Regions from separate parts of the Burkholderia thailandensis E264 genome, predicted to be linked through region 1. Evidence: predicted binding sites of a transcription regulator. Region 1 holds the regulator's gene; each other region holds the start of a gene.
The links. Region 1 encodes LexA, which represses DNA repair genes until DNA is damaged. Its sites were predicted from a motif close to ACTGTATNNNNATACAGT; they were not measured.
Positions count from the first base shown of each region.

Region 2: a site for LexA is predicted at 1,366-1,383, ahead of BTH_RS20660 (PA0069 family radical SAM protein). Genes of this name have one in related genera too.
Region 3: a site for LexA is predicted at 1,896-1,913, ahead of recA (recombinase RecA). Genes of this name have one in related genera too.

Region 1 covers NC_007651.1:2,837,456-2,842,138, forward strand. The annotation lists gene cysW (sulfate ABC transporter permease subunit CysW) at 1-116, opposite strand, end outside; gene cysT (sulfate ABC transporter permease subunit CysT) at 113-1,006, opposite strand; gene BTH_RS24845 (sulfate ABC transporter substrate-binding protein) at 1,140-2,177, opposite strand; gene BTH_RS35770 (hypothetical protein) at 2,291-2,464, opposite strand; gene lexA (transcriptional repressor LexA) at 2,468-3,115, shown strand; gene BTH_RS24855 (hypothetical protein) at 3,180-3,506, shown strand; gene BTH_RS24860 (DUF2939 domain-containing protein) at 3,918-4,652, shown strand.
Region 2 covers NC_007651.1:1,865,050-1,869,732, reverse strand. The annotation lists gene BTH_RS20665 (NINE protein) at 1-108, shown strand, start outside; gene BTH_RS20660 (PA0069 family radical SAM protein) at 157-1,317, opposite strand; gene BTH_RS20655 (Lrp/AsnC ligand binding domain-containing protein) at 1,428-1,916, opposite strand; gene BTH_RS20650 (D-amino acid dehydrogenase) at 2,063-3,349, shown strand; gene BTH_RS20645 (acyl-CoA dehydrogenase) at 3,459-4,683, opposite strand, start outside.
Region 3 covers NC_007651.1:738,000-742,682, reverse strand. The annotation lists gene recX (recombination regulator RecX) at 1-736, opposite strand, end outside; gene recA (recombinase RecA) at 736-1,806, opposite strand; gene BTH_RS15470 (response regulator transcription factor) at 2,012-2,755, shown strand; gene BTH_RS15465 (sensor histidine kinase) at 2,785-4,338, shown strand; gene BTH_RS15460 (MFS transporter) at 4,561-4,683, shown strand, end outside.

The DNA.
Region 1 (4,683 bases):
GCGCCGGCGGCGCGACGCACCTCACGGACGGATTCACGGCCGGATTCACGGCTGAAATCGCGGCCGGCGTCGGCATGAGCGGCTGCCGCGACGGATCGAACGGTATCGCGGCTCATTGCGTGCCTCCGAGCGCCGCCGCTGCGTGCGCGGCCGGCGCCGGGCCGCTCGCGCCGCGGCTCGTGCGGCGCTGTAGGTACCACTGCAGCGTGTTGATGAGGAGCAGCATCGCGAACGACACGACGAGCATCACGACGGCGAGCGCGGTCGCGCCTGCGTAGTCGTACTGCTCGAGCTTCGTGATGATGAGCAGCGACGTGATTTCCGACTTCATCGGCACGTTGCCGGCGATGAAGATCACCGAGCCGTATTCGCCGAGCGCGCGCGCGAACGCGAGCGCGAAGCCCGTGAGCAGCGCAGGCGTCACGGCGGGCAGCACGACGCGGCGGAACGTGAGCCAGCGCGACGCGCCGAGGCACGCGGCCGCCTCCTCCTGCTCGCGCTCGAAATCCTCGAGAACGGGCTGCACGGTGCGCACGACGAACGGCAGGCCGATGAACGTGAGCGCGACGAGCACGCCGAGCGGCGTGAACGCGATCTTGATGCCGAGCGGCGCGAGACGGCTGCCGATCCAGCCGTTCTGCGCGTACACGGCCGCGAGCGAAATGCCCGCGACCGACGTCGGCAGCGCGAACGGCAAATCGACGATCGCGTCGACGAGCCGCTTGAGCGGGAACGTGTAGCGCACGAGCACCCACGCGACGAGAAAGCCGAACACCGCGTTCACGAGCGCGCCGCCCAGCGCGGCCGCAAACGTGAGCCGGTACGACGCGAGCACGCGCGGCGACGTCGTCGCGGCGACGAACTGGTCCCACGTGAGCGTGGCCGTCTTCAGAAAGGTGGCGGCGAGCGGGATCAGCACCACGAGGCTCAGATAGGCCAGCGTGATGCCGAGCGTCACGCCGAATCCGGGCAGCGCGCTCGGCTTGCGGAAGGTGAACGTCGTCATGCGGAATGCTCTTCCAGGGTGATGCACATGGGTTCAACGGCTCGGCGGACGCGCTGCAACGCGCGTCCGCCGAACCCGATATCGTGTTGTCGCGAAACGGCGCGCGCGTGCGGCGCGCCGCACACGCGCGCGCTCACTGCGGCTGGTAGATCGAATCGAACACGCCGCCGTCGGCGAAATGCGTCTTCTGCGCTTGGGTCCAGCCGCCGAACGTGTCGTCGACCGTGTACAGCTTGAGCTTCGGGAACTGCTTCGTGAGCGCCGCCGGCACGTCCTTCGAGCGCGGCCGGTAGTAGTTGCGCGCGGCGATCTCCTGCCCTTGCCGGCTGTACAGGAAATTCAGGTACGCGTCGGCGAGCCTGCGCGTGCCCTTCTTGTCGACGACCTTGTCGACGACCGCCACGGGCGGCTCCGCGAGAATGCTCGCCGACGGCACGACGATCTCGAACTTGTCGGCGCCGAATTCCTTGATCGACAGGAACGCCTCGTTTTCCCACGCGATCAGCACGTCGCCGATGCCGCGCTGCACGAAGCTCGTCGTCGCGCCGCGCGCGCCCGAATCGAGCACGCCCGCGTTCTTGTACAGCTTCGTGACGAAATCCCTCGCCGTCTGCACGCTGCCGCCCGGCTTGTGTTGCGCATACGCCCACGCGGCGAGGTAGTTCCAGCGCGCGCCGCCCGAGGTCTTCGGGTTCGGCGTGACGATCGACACGCCCGGCTTCGCGAGATCGTCCCAATCCTTGATGGCCTTCGGATTGCCCTTCCTCACGAGAAACACGATCGTCGACGTGTACGGCGACGCGTTGTCCGGCAAGCGCTTCTGCCAATCCTTGTTGATGAGGCCCTTGTTCGCGAGCGCGTCGATGTCGTACGCGAGCGCGAGCGTGACCACGTCCGCCTGCAGCCCGTCGAGCACCGAGCGCGCCTGCGCGCCCGAGCCGCCGTGCGACTGCTTGAAGTTCACCGTCTCGCCCGTCTTCGCCTTCCACTCCTTGCCGAACGCCTGATTGACGTCCTGGTAGAGCTCGCGCGTCGGATCGTATGAGGCGTTCAGCAACGTCGTGTCCGCGAGCGCCGGCGTGAGGGCGCCAAGCACCGCCGCCGCGCCGAGCGCGAATGATGCGATGAGACGGCGCGCCCCGCCTGCCGGCCCCGTGTTGCGCTTGACCATCCGTTGTTCTCCAAATGCGTGGGTCGTTCGTTACGGTTTCTTGCGATTTGTTTGCGATGTCGGGCCAGTCTAACGAACAGGTTTCATCATTAAAAATAATCGTTCCTCATTTTTTAATACTCAAAAGTGGTAAGGCGCGCCCGGATCTCGGCTATCGCGCCCGAAGCGCCGCTTCGACGCGGCCGGATCGCGACGGAATCGCCGCGATAGCGCGGAACCTCAAGTAACGCTTGAATTTCCCGCGACACTGTATAAAAATACAGCTCACTGTCTATCCATACAGTCATGCCATGATCAAACTCACCGCCCGCCAGCAGCAAGTGTTCGACTTGATTCGTCGCGCGATCGAGCGCTCGGGCTTTCCTCCGACGCGCGCGGAAATCGCCGCCGAGCTGGGCTTCAGCTCGCCGAACGCGGCCGAGGAGCACCTGCGGGCGCTCGCGCGCAAGGGCGTGATCGAACTGGCGGCGGGCGCGTCTCGCGGCATCCGTCTGCTCGGCCTCGACGACGCGCCGCATCAGCTGACGCTGCCGCATGCGGCGCTGATGCAGTTGTCGCTGCCGCTCGTCGGCCGTGTGGCGGCGGGCAGCCCGATCCTCGCGCAGGAACATATCTCGCAGCACTACGCGTGCGACCCGGCGCTCTTCTCGAGCAAGCCGGATTACCTGCTGAAGGTACGCGGCCTGTCGATGCGCGACGCCGGCATCCTCGACGGCGATCTGCTCGCCGTGCAGAAGCGCGCCGAGGCGAAGGACGGCCAGATCATCGTCGCGCGGCTCGGCGACGACGTCACGGTCAAGCGCCTGAAGCGCCGGCCGGGCGGCGTCGAGCTGATCGCCGAGAATCCCGACTACGAGAACATCTTCGTGAAGGCCGGCAGCGCGGAATTCGCGCTAGAAGGCATCGCCGTCGGGCTGATCCGCCCGGGTGAGTTCTGATCGCCTTTCGGCCAGCCGCGGCCCCGCCCGTCTATCCGCCATTCGACTGGATCTGGAGAACCCTATGGAACGCCTCGCCCGCCTGCTGCCCTTCCGCCAATTCGGCCGTCTGCGCCATCTGCGCGGGCGTACGCCGTGCACACCGCTCGTCGCCGCTCATGCTCGCGACAACGCCAACGCGCAGCCGTCGCTGCTGCCGTCTGCGCTTCCGGCGTTCGCGCGCGTATCGCTGAACGGTTCGCTCCATCATGCGGAGCCCGCGAGGCGCGCCCCGGTTCGCGTCTATCATGGGCCGTCGCGATTCATCATGGTCGGCACGGTCGACGCGATCTGCCGAATGATCGATCGATGCATCGCCGAGGAACGTTCGCTGACGCAACAAGGCCTGTGATGGCCTAGCAGGCTGTTGAAATTGGGAACGGTGCAAGCGGGCCCACAGAGCGGTGCGTTAGAGATATCGTGTTCACGACCTCGAGCAGGTGAGCCGACGCGTGGAACGGACGAGATGCAAGAACCGCAGTTCACGACGGTAAAGCTGGAAGATCTTGTGCCGGTCGATCACCCGTTGAGGCCGCTGCGGCTGGCTGCCCAAGCGCGGCCGTCATACGGCAATGCACCGTGGCCGGACCGCTCGCGAGCGGTCCAGCCACGACGATCCGTCAGCAGCGTTGCGACCCATCGCATACGACATCCTTTTACGCAGCGATCTCGTGGTCAAGGCGAGGGGCTTTCAGCAGCCTGCTAGGGCCTGTTCACGCGAATGACGAAGCCCCTGGTCCGTTCCTTTCGTCGGAGAGGCCCTTTGAATTCCACTGCGCGCCCGCGAGGGCGCTTCCTGAAACCGGCGTCGATCATCGCGGCGCTGATTGTCGCCGCGGGCTTGGTCGTGTATGCGTACGCATCGCCCTATCTCGCGCTCAGGCAGATGAAGCAGGCGATCGACGCGCGCGACGCGCAGGCGATCAGCGCGTATGTCGATTTCCCCGCGCTGCGAATCAGCCTGAAGCAGCAATTGACCGATGAATTGATGCGGCGCATCGACGCGCGGACGCGCGACAACCCGCTCGCGATCATCGGCGCGATGATCGGGTCGGCGCTTGTTGGCCCGCTCGTCGATGCCTATGCGACACCTGAAGGCGTCGCCATGCTGATGAGCGGCGTGCCGCCGCGTGCGCGGCCCGGACAACGGCTCCCCGGATTGAATCGGCCCGGCGATCAAGCGGCAAGTCCAACCGTGGCCGCCTCCAACGCCGCAAGCACGCCGTCGGGCAGCGCGGGCGACTCAGCGGCCGCGCTGGGTCCGTCGCCTGCGGCAAGCGGTGCGGCAGCGCAAGCCGCCCCCACGCCGGGCATGCCGTCCGCCGCATCGGGCGCGCCGTCCGGCCGATCGCCGCAAACAAGCGCCGGCTATCGAAGCGTCGACGAATTCGTCGTCACGTATCGCCGCGACGACGGCGGCGCGCGTTATGCCGCAGTCTTTCGTCGCAGCGGGATCTTCGGCTGGAAATTGTCGGCGGTCGATTTACACGACGATTGAATCCGGCCCGGGACTCGAGGGCCGGTGCGCT
Region 2 (4,683 bases), 970 kb from region 1:
ATCTTTTCGCTGCTGATCGGCGCATTTCTGCTGATGACGGGGCTCGCGCTTGCGTTCCAGACGTATTTCGAATCGCAGGTCGAAGCCGCCAAGCAAATTTCGCAATGACGCATCCGCCGGCTCAGCCAGCGTGACACGACGCGCCGCCCGTGTCGCTCAGAACAGGCTGAGTTGCGGATGGTCTTTCGTTTGCGCCGCCTCGCGCGGCTGTGGGTGCGACCTCATCGGCGTCGATCGCTGCGGCGCGCAAAATTGCGAGAAATCGAGAATCCCTCGCGCGCGTTCGTTCAGCCCGCAACGCTTGACCGCCATCCGGAAGCGCTGCTTGAGCAGATCGGCCCACATCCCTTCGCCCTTCATCCGGCGGCTGAAATCCGCGTCGTAATCCTTGCCGCCGCGCATGTCCCGCACGCGCGCCATCACCCGCTCCGCGCGATCGGGGAAATGCGCGGCGAGCCATTCGGTGAAAAGCGGCGCGACTTCCCACGGCAGCCGCAGCACGATGTAGCTCGCGTGCGTCGCGCCCGCGTCCGCGCACGCCTCGAGCACGCGTTCGAGATCGGGTTCGGTGACGAACGGGATCATCGGCGCGACGCTCACGCCGACCGGCACCCCGGCGTCGCGCAACGCGCGGATCGTCCGAAGCCTGCGCGCCGGCGTCGCGGCGCGCGGCTCGAGCGCACGCGCGAGCTCGGGATCGAGCGTCGTGATCGTCACGGCCGCCATCACCTGCCGTCGCTCGGCCATCGGCACGAGCAGATCGAGATCGCGCTCGATCAGCGACGACTTCGTGATCGCGGCGAACGGCTGACCGTGGTCGCGCATCACCTGGATCAGTTGCCGCGTGATCCGCAGTTCTCGCTCGACCGGCTGATACGCGTCCGTATTCACGCCCAGTGCGATCGGCTCGGGCACGTAGCGCGGCCTCGCGAGCTCGCGCTCGAGCAACTCCGCGGCGTTCATCTTCGCGTAGATCCGGCTCTCGAAATCCAGCCCCGGCGACAGCCCGAGATAGCTGTGCGTCGGCCGCGCGAAGCAGTAAATGCAGCCGTGTTCGCAGCCGCGATAAGGGTTCAGCGACACGTTGAACGGAATATCCGGCGACGCATTGCGCGTGAGGATCGTCCTCGCTCGCTCCTCGAACACCTGCGTGCGCAACGGCACGGGCGGCTCGCCATCGTCGTCGCGCGCCCAGCCGTCGTCTACCGTCTCGCGCTCGACGGTCTCGTAGCGCCCCTGCAGGTTGCCCACCGCGCCGCGCCCCTTGCGGGGCGCGGGCGGCGCCACCGGATATTCGACGTCGGATCGTTCGCTCATCGTGCCTCTGGTACGCGGCCCGGGCCGCCAATGACAAAACCGCCAATTACTGTATAAACATACAGTAATTGGCGGTTTGTGCCAAGCGCTTCGGGCAGGCGTTCGCGCGCTCACTCGTCGACCGCGATCATCAGCGTCTCCTTGATCTCCTCCATCACGACATAGCTCTTCGATTGTACGGCGCCCGGCAACTGAAGCAGGATGTCGCCGAGCAGCTTCCGGTAATCGGCCATCTCGCCGATCCGCGCCTTGATCAGGTAGTCGAAGTCGCCCGACACCAAATGGCATTCGAGCACTTCGTCGATCTTCATCACCTCGCGGCGAAACTGCTCGAACATGTTGCCGTTCTTGTGATCGAGCGTGATCTCGACGAACACGAGCAGCGAGGCGCCAAGCTGCGAAGGATCGACACGCGCGTGGTAGCCGGTGATCACGCCGTCGCGCTCCATCCGCCGCACCCGTTCGATGCACGGCGTGACCGTCAGGCCGACGCGCTCGGCGAGGTCCTTCATCGCCATGCGCCCGTCCTCTTGCAGCAACTTCAGAATGCGCCGATCGAGCTTGTCGAGCGCGCGTACCGGCTGACGTTGAGTTCTCATCTCTTTTTACTGAAAATCAAAAAAATACAATAACAAAACCTGGTTGATCAACCATAACATAGCGCAAAAAACTAGGTCGAACGGAAATCGCAGAGCGCATCGGATGCGCCGCGCGCCGTCCGGCGTTTTCTCTATCCGGAGCAGCTATGCGTGTGGTTATTTTGGGCAGTGGCGTGGTTGGCGTGGCAAGCGCCTATTATCTGGCGCGCGCGGGCCATGAAGTCACGGTGATCGACCGCGAGGCCGGCCCCGCCCTTGACACGAGCTTTGCGAACGCGGGCCAGATCTCGCCCGGCTACGCGGCGCCGTGGGCCGCGCCCGGCGTGCCGCTGAAGGCCGTCAAGTGGATGTTCGAGAAGCACGCGCCGCTCGCGATCCGCCTCGACGGCACGCGCTTCCAACTGCAATGGATGTGGCAGATGCTGCGCAACTGCACGACCGAGCGCTATGCGCTGAACAAGGGCCGGATGGTGCGCCTTGCCGAATACAGCCGCGATTGCCTGCAGGCGCTGCGCGCGGAGACGGACATCCAGTATGAAGGCCGCACGGGCGGCACGCTGCAGGTCTTCCGCACGCAGCAGCAACTCGACGGCGCCGCGAAGGACATCGCCGTGCTGCGGGAAGCGAACGTGCCGTTCGAGCTGCTGTCGAGCGACGAACTGAAGAAAGCCGAGCCGGCGCTCGCCGCGGTGTCGCACAAGTTGACGGGCGGCCTGCGCCTGCCGGGCGACGAAACGGGCGACTGCCAGCTCTTCACGACGCGTCTCGCCGCGCTCGCCGAGCAGCTCGGCGTGAAGTTCCGCTTCAACACGCGCATCGATGCGCTCGCCGTCGCGGGCGGCAAGATCGCGGGCGTCCAGTGCGGCGGCGAAATGGTGCGCGCCGACGCCTACGTGGTCGCGCTCGGCGCGTTCTCGACGAACCTCGTCGCGAATCTCGTGAAGATTCCGGTGTATCCGCTGAAAGGCTATTCGATCACCGCGCCGATCGTCGACGCGGCGAAAGCGCCCGTGTCGACCGTGCTCGACGAGACCTACAAGATCGCGATCACGCGTTTCGACGAGCGGATTCGCGTCGGCGGAATGGCGGAGATCGTCGGCTTCGACAAGCGACTGCGCCAGGCGCGCCGCGACACGCTCGAAATGTGCGTGAACGACCTGTTCCCGGGCGGCGGCGACACGGCGAACGCGTCGTTCTGGACCGGCCTGCGGCCGATGACGCCGGACGGCACGCCGATCGTCGGCCGCACGCCCGTGCCGAATCTGTTCCTGAACACGGGCCACGGCACGCTCGGCTGGACGATGTCGTGCGGCTCCGGCCAGTTGCTCGCCGATCTGATGTCCGGCAAGAAGCCCGCGATCCGCGCGGACGATCTGTCGGTGCATCGCTACCTGAGCGAGACGGACGGCGAGCATCGCCCCGCGTACGCATGACGCGCTGACGCGCGACCGAGGCGGCCCGTGTGCAGCGGCCGCCTCTCCAAAAAGAACGGTGCCCGAGGGCGCCGTTCCGCGTTGCGGCGCCTGGCGGCCGCCCCGACGCTCAGAACTGGTCTTCCGTCAGCGCGAACACGCCCTGCCCGCCCTTCGCGCCGACGATCGCAGCTTCGAACCCGCTTGCCTGCGCGAGGATGTGCTCCGCATAGAATTGGGCGATCGCGATCTTCGCGTCGTAGAACTTCGGATCATCGGCGCGCTTTTGCTGCGCGACGAGCAGCGCACGCGCCATTTGCCAGCCGCAGAGCACGACGCCCGCCAGCTTCAGATACGGCACGCTGCCGGCGAACACCGCGTTCGGATCGCCCTTCACGTTCGCGACGACGAAGTCGACGACGGCCGATAGCGCACGCGCGCCGTTCTCCAGTTGCGCCTTCATTGCGGCGAACGCCGGGCCATCGTGCGCGCCGAGCGCTTCGGCCGTCTGACGGATCTCGCCGACGAGCGCCTTCGCGACCGCGCCGCCGTCGCGCACCGTCTTCCGGCCGACGAGGTCGTTCGCCTGGATCGCGGTCGTACCCTCGTAGATCGCGAGAATGCGCGCGTCGCGGTAGTACTGCGCGGCGCCCGTTTCCTCGATGAAGCCCATCCCGCCATGCACCTGGATGCCGAGGCTCGCGACCTCGTTGACCATCTCGGTGCTCCAGCCCTTCACGATCGGCACCAGATATTCGTAGATCGCCTGATGCTTCGCACGCACGCCTTCGTCGGCCGCGCGGTGCGCGTGATCGCTATGCGCGGCGGCCACGTAGGACAGCGCACGCGCGCCTTCCGTCAGCGCGCGCATCGTCGCGAGCATCCGGCGCACGTCCGGATGATGGATGATCGTCACCGACTGCTTCGCGGAGCCGTCGACGGGACGGCTTTGCACGCGCTCCTTCGCGAACTCGGCGGCCTTCTGGTACGCGCGCTCGGCGACGCCGATGCCCTGCATCCCGACGCCGAAGCGCGCCGCGTTCATCATGATGAACATGTACTCGAGGCCGCGGTTTTCTTCGCCGACGAGATAGCCGATCGCGCCGCCGTGGTCGCCGTACTGCAGCACCGCGGTCGGGCTCGCCTTGATGCCGAGCTTGTGCTCGATCGACACGCAGTGCACGTCGTTGCGCGCGCCGAGGCTGCCGTCGTCGTTGACGAGGAACTTCGGCACGATGAACAGCGAGATGCCCTTCACGCCTTCGGGTGCGTTCGGCGTGCGCGCGAGCACGAGGTGGACGATGTTGTCCGCCATGTCGTGTTCGCCCCACGTGATGAAGATCTTGGTGCCGAAC
Region 3 (4,683 bases), 1.7 Mb from region 1:
GCGCAGATCCGACGCGCGACGCGCGGCGATGCACGAGACTTTCGGCGAACCGCGAATCGGACAGCCAATTTTCCCGCTCTAGCGCATCGAGCAGCGACTCGATATCGTCGCCTTCGCCCGCGTACGGCGCGAGCTTGCGCGCAAGCTCCGCGCGACTGTATTCGCGGCGCGACAAATAGGCGACCGCGCGCCCTTTCAGCGTCCGCGCCGGACGTTGCGATGCCGACGAGCGTTGCGCATCGTCCGACGCGGGCGATTCGGCATGGCGCGGCGATGCGCCTCGCCGCGACCGGCTCCCGGCCTGGCTCGTGCGCGTATAGACGTCGCCGGCGACTTCCCCCCGCTCTGCGGCGGACGAGAAACCCACCGCCGCACGCGAACGCTCCGCGGCGCGAGAGCCGCGAGCCCGGCCACCGTCAACCGCATCGCGACGCGCGTCGCCGCCGCCACCTGCGCGATCCGCACCATCCGCACTTGCCGGCGCACACCGCCGCGCGACATCGTGCGCATCGAACGATTCATATGGGTCGAACGGCTCGGCCGCTTCAAACGCAACCGATCGCCGAAAGGAAACGAGGGCATCGTCGGATGCCCTCGCTGCCGGGCGGCCGGCCGGCCGCCCCTCGCCCGAAACCGTCGGGTGCGTTTCACGTTCGGCGTGAGGTTCGTCGGCGGACACAGCCCGCGCACCGCGCCCCGCCTGTTGCGAATCCGCGCCCTGCCGGTTCTTGCGCATTACTCCTCTTCGTCCATGATCTCGGCTTCGGAACCGGCGTCCTGCGGCATCACGGCGACACCAAGCGACTCGCGAATGCGATTCTCGATCTCGCGCGCGATTTCCGGATTCTCACGCAGGAATTCGCGCGCATTGTCCTTGCCCTGGCCGATCTTCTCGCCGTTATAGCTGTACCATGCGCCCGCCTTGTCGACGATCTTCGCCTGCACGCCGAGATCGATGATCTCGCCCTGGCGCGAAATGCCTTCGCCGTACAGGATGTCGAAGATCGCCTCGCGGAACGGCGGCGACACCTTGTTCTTGACGACCTTCACGCGCGTTTCGTTGCCGATCACCTCGTCGTTCTTCTTGATCGAGCCGATCCGGCGGATGTCGAGACGCACCGACGAATAGAACTTGAGCGCGTTGCCGCCCGTCGTGGTTTCCGGATTGCCGAACATCACGCCGATCTTCATCCGGATCTGGTTGATGAAGATCACGAGGCAGTTCGTGCGCTTGATCGAGCCCGTCAGCTTGCGCAGCGCCTGCGACATCAGGCGGGCCTGCAGGCCGGGCAGCGCGTCGCCCATCTCGCCTTCGATTTCGGCCTTCGGCACGAGCGCCGCGACCGAGTCGATGACGATCATGTCGATCGAGCCCGAGCGAACCAGCGCGTCGACGATTTCAAGCGCCTGCTCGCCCGTGTCCGGCTGCGAGATCAGCAGCTCCGGCACGTTCACGCCGAGCTTCGACGCATACTGGACGTCGAGCGCATGCTCCGCGTCGATGAACGCCGCGGTGCCGCCGAGCTTCTGCATCTCGGCAACCACCTGCAGCGTGAGCGTCGTCTTGCCGGACGATTCCGGCCCGTAGATTTCGACCACGCGGCCGCGCGGCAGGCCGCCGACGCCGAGCGCGATATCGAGACCGAGCGAGCCCGTGGACACCACCTGGATATCCTCGACCGCCTCGCCGTCGCCGAGCCGCATGATCGACCCTTTGCCGAACTGCTTCTCGATCTGCGCGAGCGCGGCGGCAAGCGCCTTGCTCTTTTCGGCAGTCAGCCCGGAGCCTTTCTTGCTTTCTTCCATGAATCGTCCTTTGCTATGATGAGCAGCGTCTGATACGGACGCACCGGCTTCGACACGACCAGCAAGCCGTTAGGTGCGCGAATGCAGACACTGTATAAAAAAACAGTGGTTTATGCAAGCCCGCGTTGCAGGCAGGCATCGCCGCATATTTCGGAGACAGCCGCGCGCAGCGCCATTGCCGCGGAGCGGCAACCGGTTGCGCATCATGCGAATTCTCATCGCCGAAGACGACAGCATACTCGCGGACGGCCTCACCCGGTCACTCCGCCAATCGGGCTATGCCGTCGATCACGTGAGGAACGGCGTCGAGGCCGACACGGCCCTGTCGATGCAGGCTTTCGACCTGCTGATCCTCGATCTCGGCCTGCCCAGAATGCCCGGCCTCGACGTGCTGCGCCGCCTGCGCGCGCGCAATTCGAACCTGCCCGTGCTGATCCTGACGGCCGCCGACAGCGTCGACGAGCGCGTGAAAGGGCTCGATCTCGGCGCCGACGACTACATGGCGAAGCCGTTCGCGCTCAACGAGCTCGAGGCGCGCGTGCGCGCGCTGACGCGGCGCGGCGCGGGCGGCGGGCCGACCGTCGTGCGGCACGGCTCGCTGTCGTTCGACCAGGTCGGCCGGATCGCGTATGCGAACGACCGCGTGCTCGAGCTGTCCGCGCGCGAGCTCGGCCTGCTCGAAGTGCTGCTGCAGCGGATCGGCCGGCTGGTATCGAAGGAGCAGCTCGTCGATCATCTGTGCGAATGGGGCGAGGAAGTCAGCAACAACGCGATCGAGGTCTACGTCCACCGGCTGCGCAAGAAGATCGAGCCGAGCGGCGTGCGGATCACGACCGTGCGCGGCCTCGGCTACTGCCTCGAGAAGGCGGCGCCCGCGCCCGCGAGCGACGCGCCGACCGGCGCCGCGCCGCCGCCGGCCGAAGCCGGCGCGAGCCAGTCGCTGCGCTAGCGCCGCCCACGAGCGAGCGGCCGAAGGCCATGCCGGTCCGTTCCTTCCACGCCGCGCACCGTGCGGCCGCCGCGGCGCCCGATGCGGACGCCGCGCGCGACGCCCGCTACGAGAACCCGTTCGCGCCGCCGGACGAAACCGACCCCGCCGAAGGCCCTCGCCCCCGCTCGCTGTTCGGCGAGATTCTCGACTGGATGCTCGCGCCGCTCCTCCTGCTGTGGCCGATGAGCATCGCCGTCACCTATCTCGTCGCGAAGACGATCGCGAACGGCCCGTTCGATCGCGCGCTCGAAACCGACGCGTACGTGCTCGCGCGGCAGATCGCGCCGGTCAACGGCGTCGCCGAACTGAAGCTACCGCAGGCGACGCTCGACTTCCTGCGCGCCGACAACGTCGACAACCTCTACTTCCAAGTGCTCGGCACGCGCGGCGAGCTCGTCGCGGGCGAAGCGGATCTGCCGCTGCCGCGCGACGACGACCGGCCGCCGCCCGGCGTCGTCGTATTCCGCGACGATCTGCTGCGCGGCAACGACGTGCGCGTCGCGTACACGAGCGTCGCGCTGCCGGGCGCGACGGGCTCGCAACCCGTTCTCGTGCAGGTCGGCGAGACGCTCGACAAGCGCAACGCGCTCGCCAACGACATCATCAAGGGCGTGATCCTGCCGCAGTTCGTGATCCTGCCGCTCGCGATCCTGCTCGTCTGGTTCGGGCTGTCGCGCGGGCTCGCGCCGCTCACCGCGCTGCAGGCGCATATCCGCGGCCGGCGCCCGGACGACCTGTCGCCCGTCGAGGCGCGCCGCGCGCCGCCCGAGATCGAGCCGCTCGTCACGTCGTTCAACGATCTGCTCGCGCGCCTCGAGCAGAACATCACGCTGCAAAAGCGCTTCATCGCCGACGCCGCACACCAGATGAAGACGCCGCTCGCCGGCTTGCGCACGCAGGCCGAATTCGCGCTGCGCCACGAGGTGCCGGACGACGTCGCGCGCTCGCTCGAGCAGATCGCGACGAGCTCCGGGCAGGCGGCGCGGCTCGTCACGCAACTGCTCGCGCTCGCGCGCGCGGAAAACCGCGCGACAGGGCTCACGTTCGAGCCCGTCGAGATCGCGTCGCTCGCGCGGCAGGCCGTGCGCGACTGGGTGCAGGCCGCGCTCGCGAAACAGATGGACCTCGGCTACGAAGGCCCGGACGCCGACGCCGCGCCGCTGCGCATCGACGGACATCCGGTGATGCTGCGCGAGATGCTCGGCAACCTGATCGACAACGCGATCCGCTACACACCGACGGGCGGCCGCATCACCGTGCGCGTGCGCGCCGATCACGCGGCGGGCGTCGTGCATCTCGAAGTCGAGGACACCGGCCCCGGCATTCCGGCGAACGAACGCGAGCGCGTCGTCGAGCGCTTCTACCGCATCCTCGGCCGCGAAGGCGACGGCAGCGGGCTCGGTCTTGCAATCGTTCGCGAGATCGTCGCGCAGCACGGCGGCACGCTGACGATCGACGACAACGTGTATCAGACGTCGCCGCGCCTCGCGGGCACGCTCGTGCGCGTGAGCGTCGGCTTACGGGAAGGGGCCCCGGAATAACCCTAGGCGAAGCCGCCGCCCGCCCCTCCCCATAGGCGCAAAACAGAAAATTGCCATCAAATTAAAAGACAAAGAAAGACGAAGATCGACATAACGCGCAAATTGACGATGCGCGATTTTGACGCGGCGAGTCAGTGCGCCGTAAGTTTGCCCTCCAATAATCGACTCGGAGCCGCCCTCCCGAGAGGGCGCGCGACCTCTATATCAAAATTGGAGACATTCATGGCAACGGTTGGCGGACAAATTGCGCACGCGCCGATGACGGGCGACGAAAAGCGCGTGATCTTCGCATCGTCGCTCGGCACCGTGTTCGAGTGGTACGACTTCTATCTGGCCGGCTCGCTG